DNA from 3 places in the Paenibacillus sp. FSL H3-0329 genome. Region 3 is predicted to be linked to each of the others. Evidence: predicted binding sites of a transcription regulator. Region 3 holds the regulator's gene; each other region holds the start of a gene.
What was found. The regulator LexA, encoded in region 3, represses DNA repair genes until DNA is damaged. The targets are predictions, from matches to a motif close to CGAACATATGTTCG.

Region 1: the regulator LexA is predicted to act here: its motif matches at 2,195-2,208, upstream of NSQ66_RS22615 (ImmA/IrrE family metallo-endopeptidase).
Region 2: the regulator LexA is predicted to act here: its motif matches at 6,932-6,945, upstream of addB (helicase-exonuclease AddAB subunit AddB).

The regions. Positions count from the first base shown of each region.
Region 1 is NZ_CP150150.1:5,101,908-5,110,187, forward strand. It holds gene NSQ66_RS22590 (glycosyl hydrolase) at 1-407, opposite strand, end outside; gene NSQ66_RS22595 (cytidine deaminase) at 582-998, opposite strand; gene NSQ66_RS22600 (NucA/NucB deoxyribonuclease domain-containing protein) at 1,105-1,536, shown strand; gene NSQ66_RS22605 (hypothetical protein) at 1,618-1,767, opposite strand; gene NSQ66_RS22610 (YjfB family protein) at 1,917-2,093, shown strand; gene NSQ66_RS22615 (ImmA/IrrE family metallo-endopeptidase) at 2,258-2,809, shown strand; gene NSQ66_RS22620 (hypothetical protein) at 2,876-3,037, shown strand; gene NSQ66_RS22625 (hypothetical protein) at 3,121-3,267, opposite strand; gene NSQ66_RS22630 (hypothetical protein) at 3,377-3,712, shown strand; gene NSQ66_RS22635 (sigma-70 family RNA polymerase sigma factor) at 4,158-4,652, shown strand; gene NSQ66_RS22640 (hypothetical protein) at 4,649-5,638, shown strand; gene NSQ66_RS22645 (hypothetical protein) at 5,664-5,921, shown strand; gene NSQ66_RS22650 (hypothetical protein) at 6,593-7,267, shown strand; gene NSQ66_RS22655 (hypothetical protein) at 7,556-8,059, opposite strand.
Region 2 is NZ_CP150150.1:5,222,486-5,230,765, forward strand. It holds gene addA (helicase-exonuclease AddAB subunit AddA) at 1-3,291, opposite strand, end outside; gene addB (helicase-exonuclease AddAB subunit AddB) at 3,288-6,800, opposite strand; gene NSQ66_RS23165 (class I SAM-dependent rRNA methyltransferase) at 7,568-8,280, opposite strand, start outside.
Region 3 is NZ_CP150150.1:3,832,394-3,840,673, forward strand. It holds gene metH (methionine synthase) at 1-1,834, opposite strand, end outside; gene NSQ66_RS16870 (FixH family protein) at 1,954-2,379, opposite strand; gene NSQ66_RS16875 (HAD family hydrolase) at 2,642-3,427, opposite strand; gene NSQ66_RS16880 (hypothetical protein) at 3,462-3,983, opposite strand; gene NSQ66_RS16885 (DUF896 domain-containing protein) at 4,039-4,242, opposite strand; gene NSQ66_RS16890 (LysM peptidoglycan-binding domain-containing protein) at 4,352-4,765, opposite strand; gene lexA (transcriptional repressor LexA) at 5,017-5,643, shown strand; gene NSQ66_RS16900 (L,D-transpeptidase) at 5,821-6,159, shown strand; gene NSQ66_RS16905 (hypothetical protein) at 6,312-6,692, shown strand; gene NSQ66_RS16910 (hypothetical protein) at 6,912-7,490, shown strand; gene NSQ66_RS16915 (MBL fold metallo-hydrolase) at 7,540-8,280, opposite strand, start outside.

The DNA of each region.
Region 1 (8,280 bases), 1.3 Mb from region 3:
GTTGGCGCTGTCCCCGGTAATGCAGCGTGATAACACATCGTTACGATCCCGCCGGACCTAGACCAGCGTATCGCACTGTTGACGACCCAATTCCGCTGATTGTCAATTAGAGCCTGGGACTGATTATTGATTGCGCCCAGCTCGTAGCCATGAAGCGCAGCATATTGCCCACTGGTATTTTTAAGCTTCTCCATAAGCTCGTCTGCACTTTCCAAATAATCATGTTGGCCGCTTATCACACCCTTTCCCTGCAAGTAATAGAGGGTATTCAGCAATAGCTGAGCCGAGGACGACAGTCCCGAATCCGCCGGAGCCATTTGTAATCTGCGAAAAGCCATCTGCCACTGCACATCGCCCACGAACCTTGATGCTGAATCAACCATCTGACGAATAATCCGCTGCTCCATCTATTCTCACCATCCTTTTAAATCTTTTTAAGTTATAGTATGGGGACAATAGTGACATGAACTCAGCGAATGGACATGAAGTTGTAAAATAAGTTGGGACGATATAAGGAACTGCTGAATAATTTCACGGCTCAACAAAAAAAGGAGCTCAGCGGCTCCTCATTACTTTTTTTCTTATCTCGTGTACCTTAAAGGCAATAGCTCAGTGATTTCATATTTAGCTAATCGGTCATCCTCCGATACAATTATCTTGCAGTCTATTCCGTAATCCGCAATTAACTCTCGGCACATGCCGCAGGGAGAGACTACTTTAATCTCTTTTTCCTCGCTGTCTGGATCAGAATGCCTTACCGCAACAATCGTATCAAATTCCTTATAACCTTCGGATATCGCTTTGCCAATCACCATCGCTTCTGCACAGACTGTAATCCTCCCCATGCTGGCTTCCACATGTACCGCTGTAAAAATCTCTCCTGTTTTAGTACGAAGCGCTGCACCCACATGATGACGCCCCCATTCATAACGTCTGGTAATTATATCTTCGGCAGCCGTAATAAGCGTCTGATCCTCAATGGTAATTATGTACTCCATATCCAGTTCCGTCCTCCTTTATTTTCCCTAATTATATTAAATCGCACTGAATTATGATATAAGATATACTATTTTAAGTGCCAAAAAAGGAGGAGCAGAATTGAAAGTGAAAAAATGGATCTCCAGTCTCATCATTGTTGCATTACTTGCTTTGGCTAGTTACTGGTTTGAACAAAACGGAGAGCCTACAGACCCCTCGTCTCCATCCAATTCGAGTGTTGTTCAGCTAACCTTCCCATCAGACCGCTATCCTGAGACCGCCAAGCATATTCAGGATGCCATTGCGAAAGGTGAATCCGCCACATGTACGATTAACCGAGAGCAGGCTGAAGAGAACCGCAAAGAGTCCTTAAAAGGGATCCCTACTAAAAAGGGATATGACCGGGATGAATGGCCAATGGCTATGTGTGAGGAAGGCGGCGTTGGTGCCGACATTGAATACATAACGCCAAGCGATAACCGCGGGGCAGGAAGCTGGGTTGGCAATCAGCTGGAGGATTATGCAGACGGAACCCGGGTAGAATTTATGTTTAAATAACGATCTGTCTGACCATCCCCAGGCAACAGAATAGCCCCACCTGGCATTCGCCAGACGGGGCTATACTTCACATCAGCTAACTTAGAATAAGCAAGCTTTAGTGATGATAACCAGCAAGATGAAAAGTACCAGGATTGCTCCTGTAGAAGTCCAAGGACTACACACCGGACCTACTGATGCTGGACTTACTACCGGACCTACGTTACAACCACAACCATGTTCCATACCCATTTTCAATTCCTCCTAATGATTAATGACTACAGCACAAGATATGTAAAAAGGAGATAAGCCGTTTGGGCGAATTGGCAAACAAATGCCAATCACCTAATGAATTGAAGGCGGACAGTCGATAAACAGGATATACACAAAGGAGGTGCAATATGGATATAGCTGCATTATCAATGGCAATGAGCCAAGCATCCTTAGCTCAAAATGTTGGGATACAGGTCATGAATATTGCCAAGAATCAGGCTGAAACCCAGAGCCAAACTATGGTGGAAATGCTGGGCAAAAGCGTTGCTCCGAATTTGGGAAAAACACTTGATATTAGTGTGTAATTGCTTTATGCTAAGGATACATGAGAACGAACGTTCCTATGTATCCTTAGACTTTTTTTTACTCTACATAGCCCTTCGGGCTTTTCTTTTGCACATTTATGCGAACATACGATCCCATTAGTGATTTATTAGTGATTTTAAACGAGGTGAATAAGTTGGAGAACATGAAATCATATTATCAAATGACTGTGCTTGAGAAATGGACGGAGGATTTATACAAGCGATTAAATCTTCATCAGCCTTCGCAAATTTCAATATCGTATATTGCAGAGCGGCTTAATATCTGGGTTCATTATTTGGATGTGAGAAGCAAGAGCATTGAAGCGTCTGCAGGGATGTACAGCCTGTTTATCGACAACCGCCTTCCAGCCAATCTTCAACGGCTAGAGTTTCTTCATGAACTGTGTCATCTACTTCGCCATGGCAGCGATAATCAGACCTTGATGCCAGAGCATTTCACGCGGGCACAGGAGGACGAATCCGAGCGTTTTATCTTGTATGCGGCGATGCCTTACTCCATGATCTCCCGCATGACATTGCCTGAGCAACGGGAAGATGCCATCTCCTATCTTGCAGCAGAATTCCAAGTACCTGCCGAGCTGGCCTTACAGCGGATTGATCAGATCCAAAGACGTGTGTTCCAAGGGCAATTATTGGCCGTGATGGGAAGAAACGAAGAACGACAGACACATATTCGCAACGGATCACGGAGATAATAAGCTTAGTTGCAGTAGTTCTCTGCATATTCATTTATGGTGGAATTTCTCGTGAGGGGGAACGACATGGAAGCCATTAAAGTAATTGAATTATTACTGACTCATCCGGATTATAATGTAGATGCAGTACACCCCGAAATCCCGGATTTTGTGGGCATTGAGACGATTGAGGTGGATCACGAAACGGGGACCTTCTCCATTTTATTGCAAGAACCCAAAGAAGACTAAAAGAGAATCATTATTCTTCATAAGTTAAAAGGCAGCAAATATAGTATGTCCCGGCAATTCTTCGTTCGCCTACGCCTGGATTACTATCGGTATTTGCTGCCTTTTTGTATTACACAACCCCAAATTAAAAACCATAAGATTTTCATCCCCGGCAGCCTCGGACTTGCCTGGTTTTCCAGCACCTTAATTCGCTGCTCCAGCTCCAGTATTTTCTCTTCTTCCTGCGTCATATTCTTACCTCCTTTCTTATTTGTACATTTACAAGATATCTATGAATGACATAATAGTCTCTGTATATTATCTTATACTATATACAAATTATCTATATGGAGGGAATTAATGAAGAAAAATACAAAATTAATCTTCATCGTTCTAATCCTGTTAATCTGTGGAATAACATCCTTAGCCCTCCACTCCTTCCGAAATCATATGAACAGAGAAGTCATTCATTATCTAATAGAGACAAGAAATTATAAGAAGGAAGATTTTTATAAAGTATACACCCAGATTGCCAAAGCTCCCCTCGTAAGTACCACGGTGATTTTTGCAGACGAACCCTACGCAAGATACTTTTATCGAAAAGAAAATGGAAGGATCTATCAATACAGCAGGGCTCCTGTTAAAGGTAATGATCCTAGCTATACATATAAACATATCGAAGAGGATCTCCAGTGAAGGAGTCACTCTATTAAAAAGACGCGTTTGTCCAGCAGTCAGCACTTGGTGCTTGGGCAAATGCGTTTTTTTTGATCTCCTCTGTTCTAAATAAGTAACCATCGTTTGCGTAGACAATATTGGCGTGCTGCTTAGCAGCTATCGGACACAGTTGATCTTATGCGTAGCATAACCCTCCATTTCGAAGTGTAACGGACCCCATCGCCTTTATTGGCATGAGCAACACCTTACAAGGCCCACTTTTTAAGGAATAGCGTCACTGGGGTCCGCGAACTTGCTCAAAAGTCTATTTATATGCAAATAACGACTTCTGAGTCCATAACCCTCTGGCGATAATTTATGAATAGGCATCCTCTACTCTCAAACACAAAGAAATTTTCTCAGGAACAAAATGTGACCTAATGCCGTCCTAAATGGTGTTATAGGTAAAGGGGGGCACAGTATCATGCAGCGATCCATGACCCGGCCGGGAAATCATGTGATGAAGAGTTACGAAATCTACGCAGATATGCTGTTCCGGATCGCTTTGGTCCATCTAGGCAGCCGGCAAGATGCCGAAGAAGCCACTCAGGATACCTTCATCAAGCTAATAGAAAAAGCGCCAAAGTTCAAAGATGCCGAACATCAGAAGGCATGGCTGATCCGGGTAATCACCAATCATTGTAAAACACTACTGGGCAGAGGCTGGCGCAAGCGCGAGGTTAAGCTGGAGAGCGCTGAGCCAATTGCGGCAGACAGCCCCGAGGATTGGGCTCTGCTGCAGTTAGTTATGGCGATGCCCATGAAGTATAAAACCGTAATCCATCTTTATTATTACGAGGACTATCCCATCCAGGAGATCAGCAAGATTCTGCAGATTAGCCAGTCTGCCGTGAAGATGAGACTTCAGCGGGGACGGCAACTGTTAAAACTGGAGCTGGAAGGAGCGGAACCACAGTGAAGGAAGATCAGTTTCGAACAACATATAAGAAAGCGGTGGATTCGATGAAACCAGGTGAAGAAATGAAAAAAGAATTGTTCGACAAAATGGAGCAGCGGCAGGAGCGGAAACGTCCGCGCAAGACGGTTTATATCGCGGCAAGTGTCGTGCTCGCCGCAGGAATCGGTCTGGCTGGGCCTAGTATATGGCAGCAGTTGAACAGTCAGAGCTCCCCGGGGCAGGTTGCCCAGGTAACTCCGGGTGTAAGCAATGCTGGCAATTCGGGCACAGCTACATCGGGCAGCATTGTCATTCCCAAGCTGAAACTGCCAGATAAGGAATCTGGCGTGAAGGCAGATATGATCGCCTTGGTCGTGTATAAAAATAATATTTACACACAGTCAGCGACTCGCATCGACGCTGCCGATGCTGCCGCTCTGCGCGGTGACAAGTTAGGACGCACTACAGGCGGCATCAACGAATGGAGCGGTAACGACGAATATATTGAGTTAGCCTCGAACATCGGCGAAACGGATCTCTATTCCGTGAAGGGCTATGATTCCAGCTTCCTGATTATGTCCTATTCGGAAATCAACGGCGAGGTATTCGCTGAACTGTATGAGCACACGAACGGCATCACCATAAACAGCGGCGCCGACCTATTCGGCAAGCTGAATCTTGAAGGCCGAGTTACTTCAGCTCAGTGGGAAAGCTTCAACAGCTGGAACAACGGCCTCCAGCAGCAGGCGCCAATCGCCAATGGCGAGGCGCTTGAAGGTTTTCTTACAACACTTCAAGCGGCTAAACCACTGGCAGCAGAGCCGCTGATCGAACAAGGCATCTACGACAGCGAGGACCGCAAGATCATCTATTTGCAGCTGGAAGACAATGCCCGAGTAGAGTTGACGCTGTTCGGTCAAGGCCTTGTACGCTACGGTCTAGCACCGGTATTCTTCGATGTCGAATCCGGGGCATTCCAGCAGCTGTGGGACAGCATGAAACTTTAGGGATGTTGGTGGATACCCAGGGCCTGTGGTTGGGACTGCGGTTGGGATCGGGATTGCGACTGAGATTAGGACTGTGATCGGGACTGCGATCGGGATTGCGACTAGGGCTGCGGTTGGGATCGCGATTGCGATCGGGGCTGCAACTGCGGTTGGGATCGCGATTGCGATCGGGACTGCGATCGGGACTGCGATCGAGATTGAGATTGGGACTGCGGTCGGAAGCAATTGGGTACATCGTTTCGATCGCCTTGCTCTCCATTGGAGGAATTTAGCTGACTGCTAACAAAAACGGCGCTGCTTCCAAACCATTTCATGGTTTGGAGCAGTGCCGTTTTGTGCTTTACTGTATGGTTTATGAGCCCGCATACTAGATATGCTGGTTGTAGAGGTGAAACTACTGACTGTTCCTTTATAGGCTACTTCTCATTGTAATTTCTGCAACTACATCTGCGAGGAGCATGGCACTAACGAGCTAACGAACTAACGAACTAACATCCTCCACCTCGAGCTATCGGACCCAGATGCCGCTATTTGCTGATTTTCAGCCTTTGGAGCATGGTTTCGGACCCCATGGTCGCTAATGCCTAGAAAGAGACTCAAATGCGGTACTTTTTATGCCAATAGCGACTATGGAGTCCGTTAGAATTGCAAATGTGGAGAAAAACCTCTTTAAGGGTCAGCTGGGTCCGATAGGAGCCTCATACCAAAAATGCTCCCTAATCAAACGAAGTTTGGTGTTTAGTATAAGTAAGTTTGCAGCAAGAAAAAGTGCCCCAACAGCTATTTTATCGGATACTGGATAACTCTTTCTTTTTTTCTGTCCATAACAAATCTTTCATACTCCAGAGTCCTTATGTTACTAATCCTCAGTCAAATACAATTCAAATTTCCTCACTATTAAACTATTTCACATGGTAAAATAAACCTGATTTAAATAAAAGGAGAGTACATAATATGGGATTTTTCAAAGGAGTATTACAGGGTCTTCTTACAATAATAGAAGATAGAGAATATCAGAAACTTTCGGAATCAAATACTATAAAAATCGATAATAAATTAACTTATACTCCAACAGTAAACAGACAATTCGCCATCATTGAAATTAAAGGTAATAATTATCTGCATAAAGATAGCATATTGAGCATGAAATTGAGTTCAGGATTTTTATCCATTGGAAACGTTATGATAAGTCGTTCATTAGTGTCAGGAAATCTTGATATGCTTAATTTATCGCAAGATGACTTTAACAATGGCGTTAACCTATATGGAATGATTTCCGATGAACGACAGAATGTAACAGAGATAGTATGTTGCTTGAAAAATGATATTTCCTTAATTCAAGGGTACGTTCAAGAAGCGCTCGCTATTAAAAAGAATGAAGCTGAAAGAAAATTCATAATTCAACAAAATGAACAACTTAGGAAAGAAGAGGAAGAAAAACGAAAAAAATCACAAAAAGAATACTTCCAAACGCATATCAAAGAAAAACAAATTATGAAATATGGAATACGTCACACTAAATGCTGGAGATGTCATGCTCCTTTAGGCACTGAGACACACCCTATTCATTATTCTTGTGGTTGGCTCCAGTGTGACTGCGGTGCATGTAAATGCAATTATCACAGATAGTAAAAGAGTATTTTCGTTTTCATCGGTTACTTCTCCTTAGTGGGTACTTGTAAACTCAACCGCGGTGACCGGGGGCTAGAGTTATTGCTGGATTAATTCTTTAGGAAGCAATTCGCCCCAAAGGCAAATCAAAAGTACGCAGTATTTAGAGCATGCTTCTACATTGTGCGTTCAGTCATTCGCGAGCATCTCCTGTTGAGCATTATAATCCGACTACTACGACATAAAAAAGGAACGCCCACCATGGACGCTCCTTTTTTTCTTATTCGTCTACAAAATTCTAGCTAGTTACGCATTTACACTTTCCGTTTTTCGATCCTGTCTTGCGTGTAATGTTTTCATCGCAAATCTTGCTATCGGCTGCGCAACCAACAGTTCAATCCAAAATGCTATACCAAAGTTTCTTGGCCAGATGTGAAGGAAGTTTTTAAGTGGATCCAGGCTTATTTGTTTCGTCCCAACCCATGTGCCAATAATTGATAGTAAAATAGATAACACCGTGACATTCAATAAAGTATTCAACAGAATCCTTGCATTAAATCCATCTGTTTGTCCCATGAATTTCGGCATCACTTTCCCGACAATCGGTCCTGCAACTAATCTTACAGATAAAACTACGATCATCCACATAAACGGAATAACCTTTAGTGTATCTATATACACTTCCTTACTGAAGCCACGTTCCAACCCCACAATAATAGGGGCAATAGTGTTTACTGAAATGATTGAAATAATGAGTAAAAATAGTATACCTTCTTTTCCGTTTCTGGGCAGTCTTTTGTCTCCATGCATGTTTGTCATCTCCGTGAATAATATTTCAGATGGCAGACGTATCATGAGACATATATTTTTGGCCCAACAAAAAAGACCAATATCTCTACACACTGATTTAATAATTATAACATTTATTTAAAATGAATGTCAGAACTTCTACTAAAATTTATTAAATCCCCCTACTAACAAAGAACAGCTACCTGCATGCGCCTTAACAAGAGCGGCAGTGGCAGAGAAGT
Region 2 (8,280 bases), 1.4 Mb from region 3:
TGCCGCATACGGATAATTCCATTCCAGTCTTCTAGCAATTTCATCGCTAGTCTCTGTTTCATATATATTTACAGATTCACCCTTATGCAGTGCTTCGAGTACAGCTTGCCGTTCCTCTACCTTATCTTCAGTCTGATCCGTTGGCAGGAACGCCCCAGAATTAAGTTCGGAAGCATTTTGCACACTGATGCTCCAGTTGGACACATCATTGTGCAGCACCGTGGAGACGGTACCTTCTGAACCGCCCAGCTTACGAAGAATCGCCGCAGCAGGGTGCCGGATCAATGCCGGTCCAACCCAATCCAAATAGCTGCGCCCTCGGGCCAGCAGATGGTCTGCAAGCAGCAGCTCATCCCGGTTCTGTACGCTGCTCCAGCTAGCGATTTTGCGTGGCAAATCTCTTACGGTGCCCACTAGAATCATTTTATCTCTCGGACGAGTTAACGCCACATATAATACACGCATTTCCTCAGCTAATAACTCAAGCCGTGTACGCCGGTTAATAGCCAGATAAGGAAGTGTTGGGTAACTAACTCGCGTTTCCCGTTCCACAAAACGTGGCCCAAAGCCAAGCTCTTTGTGCATAAGAAATGGCGAATGCAAATCTTGTCGATTGAACTGTTTTGCCATCCCGGCTACAAAAACAACAGGGAACTCCAGACCTTTGGATTTATGGATGGTCATGATTCTGACGCCATTGCCTTCTTCACCGCCACCGCCAGCTACACCCAGATCTCCGCCATTCTCACGAAGCCGTGAAATGAACACCAGAAAACGGAACAATCCGCGTGCTGCGGTGTCATTCTCAAATTGCACAGCCCGATCATACAAAGCTTTAAGATTGTTCTGGCGCTGCGAGCCTCCAGGCAGTCCTCCAACCCATTCCAGATAGCCGCTCTCCCCATAGATACGCCAGATCAGCTCACTGAGACTACCTTGTCTAGCCGCATTTCTCCAGCTTTCCAGCTGTTCTAGGAAATGTTTAAGCTTGCGCTTCAGTTCTGGACTGATCTGCGGCAGATCTTTATCAGGTAAAACATTATTTTCGACGGTGCTTGCGGATTCAATCACATGAGCCGAGAAGAGGTCATACTCTTCTTCAGCCTCTTTTGCATCTTGCATATCCACCGCCATCTGTACTGCTTGAAAAAAAGGACCCTGACTACACATACGCACCGTAGCCAATTCTTCTTCCGATAATCCGACCACAGGTGAACGAAGTACGCCAGCCAGCGGAATGTCCTGCTGAGGATTATCAACTATTTTTAAGAGGGAAAGTGCAATTTCCACTTCTGTAGCTTCAAAATAACCTTTATTCAGATCACCATAAGCAGGGATTCCTTCCATCCGAAGCTCTTCGATGATTAGAGGGGTCCAGATTCTTGCCGAGCGAAGCAGGATCACGATATCACCGTAAATAACCGGACGCATAATCTTGAGTCCTTTATCGTAGATAAGCAGTGGCGATCCACCGGTCATCCCCGTCATTTGTGAAATACGCCGGGCAATTGCCCGCGCTTCCAGCTGCGCCGTCTCGCTCTCAATGGCTTCACTCTCCTGAAGTGGCGCCTCACCGTCTTCAGAGGTCTCTTCTGACTTCCCTGCTGCCGAACCACGATCAATCAATAATAACTCCGGTGCAAAAAAGGTATCAGGACCCTTCTCTGCTGCACCTGGGAAATTCGCTCCGTAAACAAGCTCAGCGCGTTCATCATAATTAATCTCCGCTACCGTCTCATTCATAATCTGCCGGAAGATCATATTCACGGCATTTACAACCTCCATGCGACTGCGAAAATTACGGGCCAGATCGATGACCGAACCGCTAGATGATTCATTAGTAATTTCAGATAGATCATCGATTTGGTGTGAGCCAAAGCTGCGGTATTTATCCAGGAATAGCCCCGGCTCCGCCAGACGGAATCGATAGATACTTTGCTTCATATCTCCGACCATAAACCGGTTACCGGGTGTTTCACGGGATATTAGCCGCACAATCTCCTCTTGCACACTATTCGTATCCTGATACTCATCCAGCAGAACCTCATCGAATTGAGCACGGTACTCCATAGCTGCATCAGAAGGCAGGGAATAACCGGGCGTAGAGTCCGGATGGCGTAGAATTTGCAGACAATAATGCTCCAAATCACTGAAGTCGACTAGACCTCTTCCTGCTTTTTCAATTCTATAACGTTCACCGAATGCTATCACTGTCTCTGCAAGCTCTGCCATCAGTGGAGCCGCTTCGTTCAGCTCTTTCAAAAACACCTCAGGCGGACGGCCAAACAATGCTTTCTGAAGATCTAAAATACTCTTCTTCACACTATCGCGCAGTTCCTTCACCATTTCCTGCAGTCCAGGATCTGTCGAATCCTTCTTACAAGCCTTTAATTTCCCAAAATATACTTCCATGAAAATATCATATAATTCTGCCCAAGGTCGTTCGTTTACGGCATCCTGCAGTGCATTTACCATCTCAAGATCAGCGGTTAAATTCTCAGCATAGGGTGCCGGACCGCCCGGCTGCAGTGCAATCTCTCGGCCTTGAATCAGCTGACTGGCTGCGCCCGCAAGTGTCAGCTTCGCTTCTTCAAGAATGCTCAGCACCCATGGCGTTCCACCCAGACTTTCGGTGTCTGGCAATGAGAAATCAGCTGCAGTATCACGGAGCCATTGCGCAGGCCAAGGATGGCTGCGGGCATAATCATGCAATCGCTGTATGAGCGCATGCACTGCATCATCACTGCGTTCACCACTGAACCAATCAGCTAGCTGCACAAATATGCTATCCTCGCCATCCGCACCTGCTTCACCGTACTTTTCCTCCAGCAACTCTTCGAGCAGCTCCTGCCGCATCATCTCCGCTTCATGCTCATTTAATATGCGAAAACCCGGATCAATCGGAATCATTTGATAATAACGCCGGATCACTTCCAGACAGAAGGAGTGCAACGTTGTAATCGAAGCTTTGCCCAGCAGGGATAGCTGACGGCGCAAATGGTCGTTCTCCCCATTCTCCTCCAGCTCCCGATCAAGGGCTTCCCTGATCCGCTGCCGCATTTCGGCAGCCGCAGCTTTGGTAAACGTAGCTACTAATAGCCTGTCTACACTGAAGCCGTTCTCTTCCTTACTGATTTTTCGAATAATCCGTTCTACCAGCACCGCCGTCTTACCGGAACCTGCTGCCGCAGCAACGAGGATGTCATCACCGCTCTCCGCAATGGCGCGCCACTGGTCATCACTCCATATACTTCCTTCCGGTTTCGCTTCTATTTCAGCCTTCTTACTCAAGGTGTAGTTCCTCCTTTGCGGGACAGCAGATCCCATATAACGTCCTTCCCTGGCTTACCCAGATTGTTATAGCTGTTGCCTTCCACAGCTTCATCGAACTGGCAGACAGGTCTAAAGGAACAGAATGTGCAGGCGGTCTCCTGCCCAATTCGGTACGGCTCAATCGCCACATCACCTTCTGTAATCCGTGTCCCGATATCCAAAATTGTCCCTCTAACGGAGGATAATAGATGACCCCACTGCTCTGGTGTAGCTACTGAAGCACTGCTATAAAAGCTGCCGTCAGCTTTTACTGCTACAGGCACGATAGAAGAATACCCTTTGTCTAAAGTGGTATCCATCAGGGAGACAACCTCACGATCTGCTGTAAGCAGTCCTTTCATCTTGAAGCGTTTCAACAGCTCTTGCTCAGCCTGTTCCTTGTTCATCCCATTGGATGAGGTCAACAACGGATCATGCACATGGAAATAAAGTGTGCCGGCTGGAAGTGCCGGCTGCCCCAGCCATTGCTCCGAATATGTTAGCAGCACATCCAAATAAGTCAGCATTTGCAGCGATAATCCATAATACACCTCATGCAGCTTGAGATCCTTTTGGCTCGATTTATAATCAATTACCCGCAGAAGAATTCCGTTCTCTCCACGGGCCATATCTACACGGTCAATCCGGCCAACAACCTCCATCACGCAGCCATTTGGCAGCGTAATCCTTAAAGGCGGCAACTCCTTATCCGGTCCAAAGTCCAGCTCCAGCCCTACTGGCTCAAAGCTGCCCCGGCGGGCGTGCTCGCCCAGAATCACAGAAGCACGTCCAACAATATTCTTAAGTTTACGGGAGATGTACCCGTAACGTTTGGAGCTCATTAGGATTTCACCCTGCAACATCGGAGATAGCCGCTCTACTGTCTCACTGGCCTCACGCCGACATTCATCCGGAGACAAGCTGCCCCAGCCCCGTCCCTCTTGTTTCAGTCTTATCGCCATATCACTTAACGCAGCATGGAACAGCTGTCCAATATCAGGTGCTTGCAGCTTATATAGCTGACGCTCCTTCAGTCTTAGTCCGTAGGACGCAAAATGGGAAAATGAGCACGCAACAAATTTCTCCATCCGGGACACACTGCCCCGCAGTGTTGAGCCACCATACAATCTGAGGCTTGTGCCACGCTTTAGCTTCGTTCCCTCATTACGATAGAACAGTGAGCTTAGCAAACGTTCCAGTTGAAATTTACGATTTTCGTTCTTAGTAAACCAGTTATACACATCCCACCATAGCTCCGGAATTTCTGTCCCCTGGCGCCACTGCCGCAGCTGCATAATCAATGCGCGAAGACTCTGTTCTGGTTGACCAATGAAACCGAGATGAATAGGATTTCCGACTTCTGCCGGTAGTCCCGCAGGGGGAAGTGCTGACAAACTATGCTCTTGAACCCTTGGGAACATTCTATGCAAATGCCGGATAACCTCAGAGGGAAGGAGAGCTTTGCCCTCATCATCCGCTGTAGCGTAGCTAATCCAGAGCTTTTGACTTCCTGTCGTTAGCGCATTATAGATCAGAAACCGCTCGTCCAGTAGTTTACGAGAAGCGCCGGGAGCAAGCTCCATTCCAGCATTCTCTAGTACGGAGCGTTCACCTTCCGAGAGAATTCCATCTTCCTTAAACTGCGCAGGCACAACACCTTCATTAAATCCAAGCAAAAAAGCGTATTTAACCCCCGTTGGGCGAGTCCGATCCATATTGCCGACCAATACTTGATCCAGTGCGGGCGGAACTAGTCCCATTTTAAGCTCAGCAAGTCCTGTCTCTAGAACTCCGGTGAACACTTCAAACTCAAGTCTTTCATTGCCCATCATTTCTACTATCTGATCTAGCAGATCAAGTACCGCACCCCACAACTGGCTATGTTCCCTAGCCTTCTCGGGTTGGCCCTTCTCCATAGACTTAACACTGAGTTTCTCCAGCTTTCGTGCAACATCCGTCTCTTCAAGCAGCTTGTACATTGCCGTACATAGTTCAAGGCCGCTACGGCTTTTCTGGATTCGTTTCTCAAAAGCAAATAATGGACCTGTTATACTAGCACGGCATCGTTCCATAGTAGCAAGCAGTTCATCATCCATCTGTCTGCCGCCTTCCAGCGACAAGCTAGGAATACCTTTCCAGGAGCGGCCATCCGTCCAGCGATACCCTTGAATCCCACAAGCCAGCACATAGTTTTCTAAAGCATCCATATCCTCACGTGTAATACTACCGTCTAGCGGAAGCAAAAGCTCCGTCTTTACGCAACGGAATACATCCTCGTAACGCCAGCGACGACGCACTACATCCAGCGCGGAACGTATAAATTCCACTAGCGGATGATGCAGCTCATTTACCTTCTGGTCCAGAAAAAATGGCACTCCGTAATCTTGGAACAACGGTTGGATCAGCTGCTCGTAATCGCCAATATTGCGCATCAATACAGCCATTTCGCCATATTTTGCACCTTCATCACGCGCCAGTCTAGTCATTTCGCGCAGTGCTCCCTCAACCTCTGCTCTGTGCGAAACTGCGGCGCCTATGGATATAGCCTCTCTTGCCAGTTCATCCGCACCTATCCAGGCCTTCCGGCGATCATATCCCCGTTCAAGGTGAGCAAGTACTGGACTTTGTTCAAAACGTGGAAGAACCGTTGGCTCCAGCAGCTCGTCCCACACATCAATGCCCAGCTCTTCAGCTATTCCACGCAGTTTAATGTAAGTAACCGCAGTGGGGTGAAACAATTCAAGCTCATTCAACTGATCTCCATATGGGTAAGGACGATCAATTGTAAGCGAAACGGTCAGCTTCGAAGCTTGCTGCATCAATTCTCGAAGCACTACGAATTCCTGCGGAGTAAATCCATGGAATCCATCTACCCAAATCTCCGCCCCGCGAATGTAGGAGGAATCAGGAATATGCTCAGCCAGTTCTGCTAAACGATCCTCTTCATCGATATAGAGACGTGACATTTCCTTCTCTAAATCGCTGAATACCAGCTGCAAATCATCCAGCTTACCCTCAAGAATAGGACTTCTTGCAATAGCTCCTCGCATAGCGGACAACTGCTCTTCTAAATCAGTGGAACCTAAACAGCAACGCTTCATCTCCGTGTGCAGTTGGTTCAGACGTTCCACAAAACCCGGTCTGTCTGCTGAGGCACCGAACAATTTCAGTTCCTCTTTGCGACGACTGATGATTTTGTAAATTAACATTTTCTTACCTTCATCACTGATTGGCAGACTTGCACTGCCACCAGTTTCCTGCTTCACACGATAGGCAAGCCGCGAAAAACTCAGTGTCTGCGCCCGAAGGCTTCCCTTCACATTCCCTACGGTCAGAAGCCCCCGTTCTGCTCCAAAAGAACCTTGCTCTGGCACAAGAATAATAATCGGCGCACCAAGCGGTTCCTTCTCTAAGGAAGAAGAGATAGATTCCCATATTTTTGTTGTCTTGCCACTGCCCGAGCGGCCTAGTAAAAAGGTTACCGACATAAATGATAGACTCCTTCCGTAGCGGAGAAAATATATAAATTACAAGGTGAAATATCCACCTATTGATTACACTCCAATTAAAAAAGTTCAGTGATTCCTCGTCCCTTCAGTATATCATAACCACACTAATCGGAACATGTGTTTGCTAGTATTTTCTAATGTTTTACAAAGGATAAACAACTACGAGTACAAATATAAAAAAGCAAACCTCCGGATTTTGGCGGCTTGCTTTTTAGAGTATTTAGTTTGTTTTTAATGCCAGATGTGCAACGTTAGATTAGAGCTGCCAATGTCGGAGCATAGGGTCAATGTTAGACTGTTCGGTGTTCGGTGTTCGGTGTTCGGTGTTCGGTGTTCGGTGTTCGGTGTTCAGTGCTCAACGTTCAGCGTCCAGCGTCCAGCGTCCAGCGTTCGGCATTCGGCATTCGGCATTCGGTATTCTGCGTTCAAATTGCACATTTTCGGCTAGGCTTGTTTCATTAATTACTTACAGACCCAGGAGCCGTTATTCGTGGATTCAGTGCTGTTTTGGCAACTTTTCGGACCCCATTGACGCTATTCTTCGAAAATGTGTTGCATTACGGGTGTTTTAAGAGCAATAGCGCCTTTGGGGTCCGTAAGAATTCAATAATAGGCTGTTTACGCTAAATAGAGTCATCTGAGTCCGTTGGCAACTACTTGCCTTACAGTCGACTCACGGCCACCCTACGTCCAGCCCTTTTATCCTATTTGTTACTTGGCAATGTAAACCTTTTTGACCTTCAGGCTTATTTTTTACTCCGCACTTCAAAAATCGCAAACTTCAGATAGTGTCCTTCATTAACGCCAAGTATTTGTGGGTGGTCTTTGCCTGCGGCCCGCCATTCCACAAGTCTCAACACCTTGCCAGCATCTTTAGCTGCATCGGCAATCGTTTCGAGGAACAGATCTGGCTGCATATGGTAAGAACAGCTTGCGGTAACCAAATAGCCGCCTTCGTTCACCAGCTTCATCCCGTGCAGATTGATATCCTTGTAACCACGGCAAGCGCCAGCTACTGCACTTTTGGTTTTGGCAAACGCCGGAGGGTCCAGGATGACTACATCCCAAGTTCTTCCTCCACCTGCCGTCATCGGCTTGGATGTGTCGGTTTTGGCTGTTTTGCCTCCGGATTTAGGATTTGTAGCAGTTGCTGCCGTCTCTGTTCCACTTGCAACTGTCGCCCGTTCAGAACGTTCCTCTAGTCCTTTAACCTGATTCCGTAAATATGCAAAAGCATCATCCACTACGAATTCAACACGATCGCTAAAGCCGTTCAGCTCCACATTCACTTTGGCACTCTCAATGGCATGCGCTGAAACATCGAGGCAGGTTACTTTTTTCGCGCCATACTTGCAGGCATGCAGCGTGAAGCTGCCCGTATGTGAGAAGCATTCCAGCACTGTCGCACCGTCCCAATAAGGGAACGTTACATGTTTACCGCTCTTATTAACTGGCAAGG
Region 3 (8,280 bases):
TACCACGGAAAGCAGCTACAAAAGCAGAAAGCGTCTCATCATTCGTATTATAAATCAGTTCCTCAGCAAGATGACGTTCTACGGCAGGAATGGAAGCATACCGCTCCACTTTCTCTGTATTTACGATCGCATAATCTAATCCAGCTTTTGTACATTCATAAAGGAATACTGAATTCAACACTTCACGTCCCGCTTCCGGCAATCCAAAGGAGACGTTGCTGATGCCCAAGATCGTATGAACACCTGGAAGTGCTTCCTTGATCAAACGAATGCCGTCAATCGTTTCTTTTGCTGAACCGATATATTGTTCATCTCCGGTTCCTACAGGGAACACCAGCGTGTCAAAAATAAGATCTTCTCCTGCTAAACCATACTTGTTCACTAGCAAGTCATAGGAGCGTTTAGCCACTTCCAGTTTATCTGTCGCCTTAATTGCTTGTCCCGTCTCATCGATGGTACCCACAACAATAGCTGCGCCATATTTATGAATGATCGGCGTCACCAGCTCGAATTTCTCTTCACCATCTTCAAGGTTAATAGAGTTAATTATCGCCTTACCTTGGCAGTACTGCAAAGCTAAATCAATAACCTTAGGATCGGTAGTATCGATCATCAGAGGTACTTTAACCTTTTTTACAACCAGTTCTAAGAAAAGCTTAATATCTTCAATCTCATCGCGGTCAGGGTCTTGTACACACACGTCAATAACCTGTGCCCCACTCTTTACCTGAGCTCGGGCAATTTCTGAGGCTTCCTCATATTTACCTTCGACGATAAGACGTTTGAATTTACGAGAGCCAAGTACATTCGTACGTTCACCAACCATGTAAGGACGGTTGTCGTTCTCAATATAGATTGGCTCAATACCTGAAAGTGCAGGTGGATGATTACCTGCCAGCGGGCGTGGAGGATATTCGGAAAGTGCTTCCTTCATCGCACGGATATGCTCTGGTGTCGTTCCACAGCAGCCCCCCGCAATATTCAGCCAGCCTTTTTCAGCAAAGGCTGCAATCTTGCGAGCTAAAGAATCTGGAGATTCATGATAATGTCCATTCTCATCCGGCAATCCTGCGTTTGGATAACAGCTCACGGCTGCCGAGGAGATCTCCGAAAGCGAACGAATATGATCCCGCATGAACTCTGGACCAGTCGCACAGTTGAGGCCCATAGAGATAGGCTTCAGATGTTCTAATGAGATATAAAATGCTTCAATATTCTGACCCGCCAGTGTAGTACCCATTGGTTCAATTGTTCCTGAAATCATAACCGGTAATGTGATGCCAGTCTTTTCAAAAGCATTACGAATACCAATACTTCCAGCTTTAACGTTAAGTGTATCTTGAGAGGTCTCCAGCAGCAAAACATCTACTTTACCGTCGATCAATGCCACTGCTTGTTCCTCATAGCTATCAACTAGCTCTTGGAAAGTAACGCCTCCAGTTACTGAGAGCGTTTTTGTTGTTGGACCCATAGCCCCCACGACGTATCGCGGACGGTCAGGTGTGTCATATTTGTCTACTGCTCTGCGGGCCAACTCTGCTGCCGCTAGATTGATCTCACGTGCGCGCTGAGGAATATCATATTCAGCTAGTACAACAGAGGTTGCACCAAATGTGTTAGTCTCAATGAGATCAGCCCCTGCTTCGAGATACTGCTCATGAATCGTCTGAATGACTTCTGGACGTGTTAATACCAGCATTTCATTACAGCCATCCAGCTCATCGCCACCAAAATCTTCTCCAGTAAGAGGCACCTGTTGGATCATTGTGCCCATTGCGCCATCAAGGATCAAAATCCTTTGTTGTAAGCTTTCCTCAAGTGTATATTTAGCCAACTAATAGTCCCCCCAGTAAAACATTAGAGTAAGTTTAGCAGAATAAAGGAATTTCGAAAAGCCTTCCTTTCCACTCTGCTTTATCTGTTATTGCTCAGCAACCGTTGTGAACCTTTGAATCATGGTTTCACAGACAGCTCTTTGCTAGGCATAGAGTGCTGTGTCCGGGCTGTCACATGTGAAGTGACATTATATTGTCCTTCCTTTTCAAGGGTCCCTTCTGCTTGATAGACTCCTTTACCTATTAGCTTTCCCTTAAGCTCTATTTTCTGTCCCTCATCATTTTTATTCACAATTTCGAACAGAACCTCTTTTGCATCATCTACTGCCTCGTTATCTTGGGTCACCACAGCTTCAAAGGTTACCTTTTGATTTACAACAACTTCTTCAGGACTCCATTGTAGTTCGACTTTGATAGGTTCCATAGACATGTTCATATTCATGTTATGTATTTCTGAATGCTTGGTTCCATTTGAAGAACATCCACCTAGTACTAGAAGTGTTGCACCTAATAATACAGCGACTAATTTCTTCGATCTCATCATTTGGAGCCCTCCCAATCATTATCGAATAATAAAAATCTACCAATTCATGTTATACATCTCCATCTATTATACACATTATTATTGGTTTTTCAGTATTTTGCATCAATTCCGCATTAGACTTGTGACTTAAATCATTTACTTAAAAATCTAATGAAATCCTTATGTTAGTATGTATGTACAGAAAAGCAGCGAGTTTCTTAGGATCTCAGAAACTCGCTGCTTTTATAAAGTCTTTATGTTGGAGCTAATAGCTCTGTATATCTTACAAGGATTGAACTAGTGGAAGAAGCTCCTCAAGGTGATTGATTTCATGATCCGGATGAATATCAAGACTAGGTGCTCTACCTTTTCTATTAATCCAGACCGTGGTCAACCCTGCTGCCAGCCCCCCACGGATATCCGTTGTAAGCTTATCGCCGACCATAACCGCTTGCTCAGGAGTTACATCAAGAAGCTCTAAAGCATGCAGGAAAATTTCCTTATCCGGTTTGCCTTTACCAAAGCTTCCGGAAATCACAATATGATCAAAGAAAGGAATTAACTCTGGCACACCATCTAGTTTTTCTTGTTGCAGTGCAGGACAACCGTTCGTAAGTAGCAAAAGCTTCACTTGACCCCGTAACTGCTCCAGTACATGCATTGTTTCTTCATAGATGTATGGACGTTTTCTGCGCTCTGCTGCGAATTTAGTTGCCAAGGTCTCAGCTAGTGCTTCGTCTTCCACCCCTAAGGTTGCAAGTCCGCGACGCCAAGACTCTTTACGATAAACCGGTGCAAGCTGCTCCAATTGACGGAATTCTGGCTGTTCACCTGCCGTAAAGTTAGCCCAGAGTGCTTCATATGGATTAATTCCGATCATCTTTGTAAATGGGAACGTCTCATAAGATTCATACAAGCTACTTGCTTCCTTACGAACTGCAACTTCTAGTTCTTGTGGATCAATCGTATCCCCGGCGGCTTCACAAGCAGAACGAAATGCTTCTTCGACGCTCCGATCATCCCACAGCAATGTATCATCAAGGTCAAATAGTACAGCAGAAATTGGCATTACAGGTCTCCCTCTCCCTTTAACTGGTCTAGTTCTATTCGTGAACTACTTCAATGTTGTGAGCTTTAGCAAATGCTTCTAATCGTGTACTCATCGCATTAGTATCATAGCGATTCATAAGTCTTGTGAAAATCCATTTCGTACGTTTCCCTTTGTGCTTAATGACTACAGCTCCACGCGAAAGGGTGATTTTCTCAATATCTGCAGCTGGAAGCCCGCGTTCGCGATTGAATTTAATAGTAGACAGTCTTGCTTTTTCCACCTTCAAGTACGGACGACGGAAGAACAATAGCGCTGCCAGCAAATAGTACAGTACTACTCCCAACCAATTAGCCAGCATGCCGTTTCCTTTGGCCTGATCAATAGAACCAACTACCCAAAACATAGTGCCAAGTATCACTAACACTACCGGAAATGCAATGTTGCGACCTTTAAAGACTTCGGCATTCTGGGTAGGAGATTTAGAGGCATAAATCGTATCCTTGCCTTGTTTCTTTCTTTGCTTGTTGATTTGCTGTGTGTTGCGTTGAACCATTCTTTCCCAAGAACGGGCCATGTGCGTTCCCCCTAGTCATCCTGAAATATCTATGAAAAGGAACAGCGAGCTAATGTTAAAGCCCCTTGTTACCTTGTTCATGCTCATCGTTATCTACTACTTCAATAGTATTTAATTGTGCTCGGAAGTTATTGCGGATATTCCCCAGGTAAATTTCACGAAGCTTGGCGCGTTCCGCCACTTCCTCTTGATTAAGGCCTACGCTCTTCTGTTTGCGTGCCAATTCGTTAATTCGCGCGACCAACTCATCAATATTCAATACTTTCCCTCCCCCTATAAATTAATTCTAACTCTGCCATGAGAAAAAGAGCTTGTCAAGGTCTACTCCCTGCAAGCTCTACTGGTCATTCTATTATGTTCTCAGAAAATTAATAAATAGGTAAAGTAAGTATGTCTCCAGCGTTAATTTGACTACTCTTAATCCCACTTGAACGTTTAATTCCTTCTATATAAACAACTGTCTTCATATCAGCCGGTTTATTCTTAAGGGCAATACTCCATAGTGTATCTCCACGTTCAACCACAATCCGCTTCTCTTCCTTCATTATAGTCGTCGATCCTGCAAATACATTTCCCACTACTGTTAGGCCAGAAAATACTAGCACGATAATCAATATTAACTTAATAAAGAAGTCCTGACGGAACAACGAAATCATCCCTCCTAGCAAACGTTCCGTTATCTCTTTCACCTTAGCGGAATTACGGGCAACGTCATTATGTCCTAAAGATTCAACCACTGGGGCCTTATCGTAGATGCTGCGATATGTACTGTATTTTAGCATAATTATCATCCTCCAAACACTTGTTCTTACTTTCGAATTCATAATAACACGAACATGTGTTTTGTTCAATACTATTTCAGAACAATTGTTCTCTTTTTTTCGAGAGACTCAAGTGGTACATTTTATTATCATTTGTCTACCATTTTTTAACTCTAGCAGATTAATATTTATAATAGTTAGAACTTATGTTTGTGCGAACGGTAGTTCTATGTTATAATTTTCCCAAACATTACTATATGGGGTTGATTCCAATGTCAAAGATTTCAAGTCGCCAGCTGGCGATCCTGGAATTTATACGAAGCGAAGTCCGCAGCAAGGGTTATCCACCTTCCGTCCGGGAAATTGGAGAAGCTGTTGGCCTTGCTTCCAGCTCCACAGTTCACGGTCATTTGGACCGGCTTGAGAAGAAGGGACTTATTCGTCGAGATCCAACGAAGCCACGTGCAATAGAATTACTAGGCCAAGAGGATTCAGAGAATGTTCACCAATTCGCCCAGACCATCTCACGGATTCCTGTCGTAGGTAAAGTTACCGCCGGGGTACCTATCACTGCTACAGAGAATATCGAGGACTACTTCCCACTTCCTACTCACTATGTAGGTGACAACAAAGTATTTATGCTGTCAGTTATGGGTGATAGTATGGTGGATGCTGGCATTATGAATGGTGATTATGTAATTGTTCGCCAACAACAAACAGCGGACAACGGAGATATCGTTGTAGCCATGACTGAAGAAGATGAAGCAACCGTTAAGACCTTTTACAAGGAACGTGATCATATACGGCTTCAGCCGGAGAATCCAGCTTATGAGCCTCTTCGCCTTAATCGCGTAACTATTCTCGGAAGAGTCATCGGATTGTTTCGAGATATCCACTAAGTATGCACTCCTACCATAAAAGGCTGTTCCGCAAATGCGGAACAGCCTTTTTTCTGTGTATTTTGCTTTCTCAACCACTAACGAACATTTGTTCTCGTTCGCTAAAATGGGCATTTTCTATGAATAACCGTTTAGGCGTTCTGCTCATATCCTAATTAGAAAGGAGTGTTGTGCATAATGCCAAATTACCGAATTATTGTAGATCTGACCCAACGAATGTTATATCTTCTGGACAATGATATTGTGATTAGAGGTTTCCCTGTCGGCATTGGTAAGATGTTAACCCAATCCCCAGTGGGAGAATTCACGATTATTAACAAACAACCCAATCCAGGCGGTCCCTTTGGTGCCTTTTGGATGGGACTGTCTAAACCACACTACGGGATTCATGGAACGAATGATCCTTCCTCCATTGGGAAAGAGGTATCCCACGGCTGTATCCGGATGTACAACGAGGATGTGTTAACACTCGCAGCTATCGTCCCTATAGGAACACGAGTAACGATAAGGAATTGAATTCGCTGAGGACGTCACAACCCCCAAATCACCATATACAGAATGGGGGTCATTACATAAGTAAGTATTTTTTCATTAGCATACTAGGAGTTTGGTGATTATATGTCGAATATTGTTAACAGGATTGCAAATTGAAAAGGATGTGTTTAGTTTTGAATAACTCAAAAATTAGAACCCTCGTCGATTTTAAAGTCGATGCACTGGGTAAGCTGTCCGGTTTACTTTTAAATGATGAACAAGCTAGTGGAAAAAAAGTGAATTTGCTCACCTCTTTTGGCAGCATTCAGGGAATCGTCTCTCCAGCCGTCTCCAACAAAGAGGATGTATTTGATTTAAAATCTTTGATGGATGATGTAATAGTAGACGAATACATATCTTATTTGGGAGCAGAACACCCTGATAAAAATTTCAGCTATAACTTTGTTGTCCTCAATGACGTTACTTTAAGACCTTATGCTAGTTATGGGACTCCGATCGAATACAAACAGCTGATTGTTTATACCGATCATATCACTGCCTTCAATTTTCTATAGGTTACATACTTACCTTAAAAAGCACCCTTGCAGCAACCCCCAATTTTGCGCCATTTGCAGAATCGGCAGGTTTCTCCGGGTGCTTTTTTTGGGCTAATTCCGAAGCCGATCCTATAATTCCACGAATTTCCCTTTTAAAAGATACTAGTGGGGATCATTCAGGCATATCTTTCAATAAGCAACAATTTGAGTCTAATGAGATAACTGGGAGGTGATTATATGCTGATTATCTTAGTGTACTTATTTGCTATTTTAGGAGTTGTTTTAATTCTAAGTGCCGCCATTATAAAATTGAAAACGCTATCCACTTCATCTGATATTTCTATGCTAGTTAATGCGGCTGCATCCTTTAACATCATTTTCACCAAAACATTCATTCCCCCCAATCAATCTCACTTGATCGCACTTAACGAACCTAATAAAAAATTAGCAATAGGCACCAGAAATCCGAAGAGCAACAAAAAAGCAGTAGCAAAGCTATACTCTTTCGATAATGTAATGGGATCCGAGATTGTGGTTAACGCACTTACCCTTTCAAAAGTCTCCAAAAGACAACAAAACAGCAAAACAACTGCAACTAGTGCAGATATTAACGTCCTTAAGGAACCTGATGAAGAAGCTAATGTGATAGAAGAACTCACGCTTAAAATATATATGAACAGCAAAGAAACGCCTGTGTATTGTATTTCCTTCTTGCCGGGTTTATTGCCTATTCGACAATCCGACAACCAGTACAAGGAAGCTTACTCCCAAGTACAACAATTGCATGCACTCTTCAGGTCAATCGTATCTGAATAATTAAGTTGTTATCGCCATACCTCTCATTTGATTTCGAAATAGAAAGAACCTAAAATTGCACACTAAACCCATCAAACTGGTGAATACCCGTACCATGTGCCACTACTTTTTGCTCACGTAACTCACGAACTGCCTTTTTGACCTCTTGTAAAATAGATGGATCTAAACCCAGCGTATTATGAGAGCCATATACTTGGGTAACCCCTGGAATTTCTGTAATCTTCTCTAAGGATGCCACTAAATCAACCGGACTAGTCGAAGGGTAAAAAGCATAGATTGGCGTAACGTCATATAATAAATCACCTGTAAACAGATATCCGTTGGCATGATCAAATAGGCTGATATGACCTGGCGAATGACCTGGTGTGTGGTAAATTTCTATTTCGCGCCCACCTATGTCGAGCACATCCCCCTCTTGTAAAAGAGCCGTTGGTTTCCCTTGAAAAGGTATGTAGCTGTTAGGATCAAAGGTTTCAGGAACAGGAAGAGTGATGTCTCGACTCATATCCTTTCGAATCTGGGCAAGGGACAAGCCTTTTATTCCGTTAATCAGCCAATCCTCATCCTCTTTATGAACATAGATTGTCTCGAATTGTCCGTGACTGCCAATATGATCTGCATGCACATGTGTAGTTATGACAGCGATAGGTAAATCCGTTAACTGATCCGTTATTCTTTTTATATTATCAATACCTAATCCCGTATCAATTAACGCGGCTTGTTTTTGCCCCAAGAGTAAAAAAGAATGCACCTTTTCCCAATGTCCATATTCACTGATTGCATAGGTGGT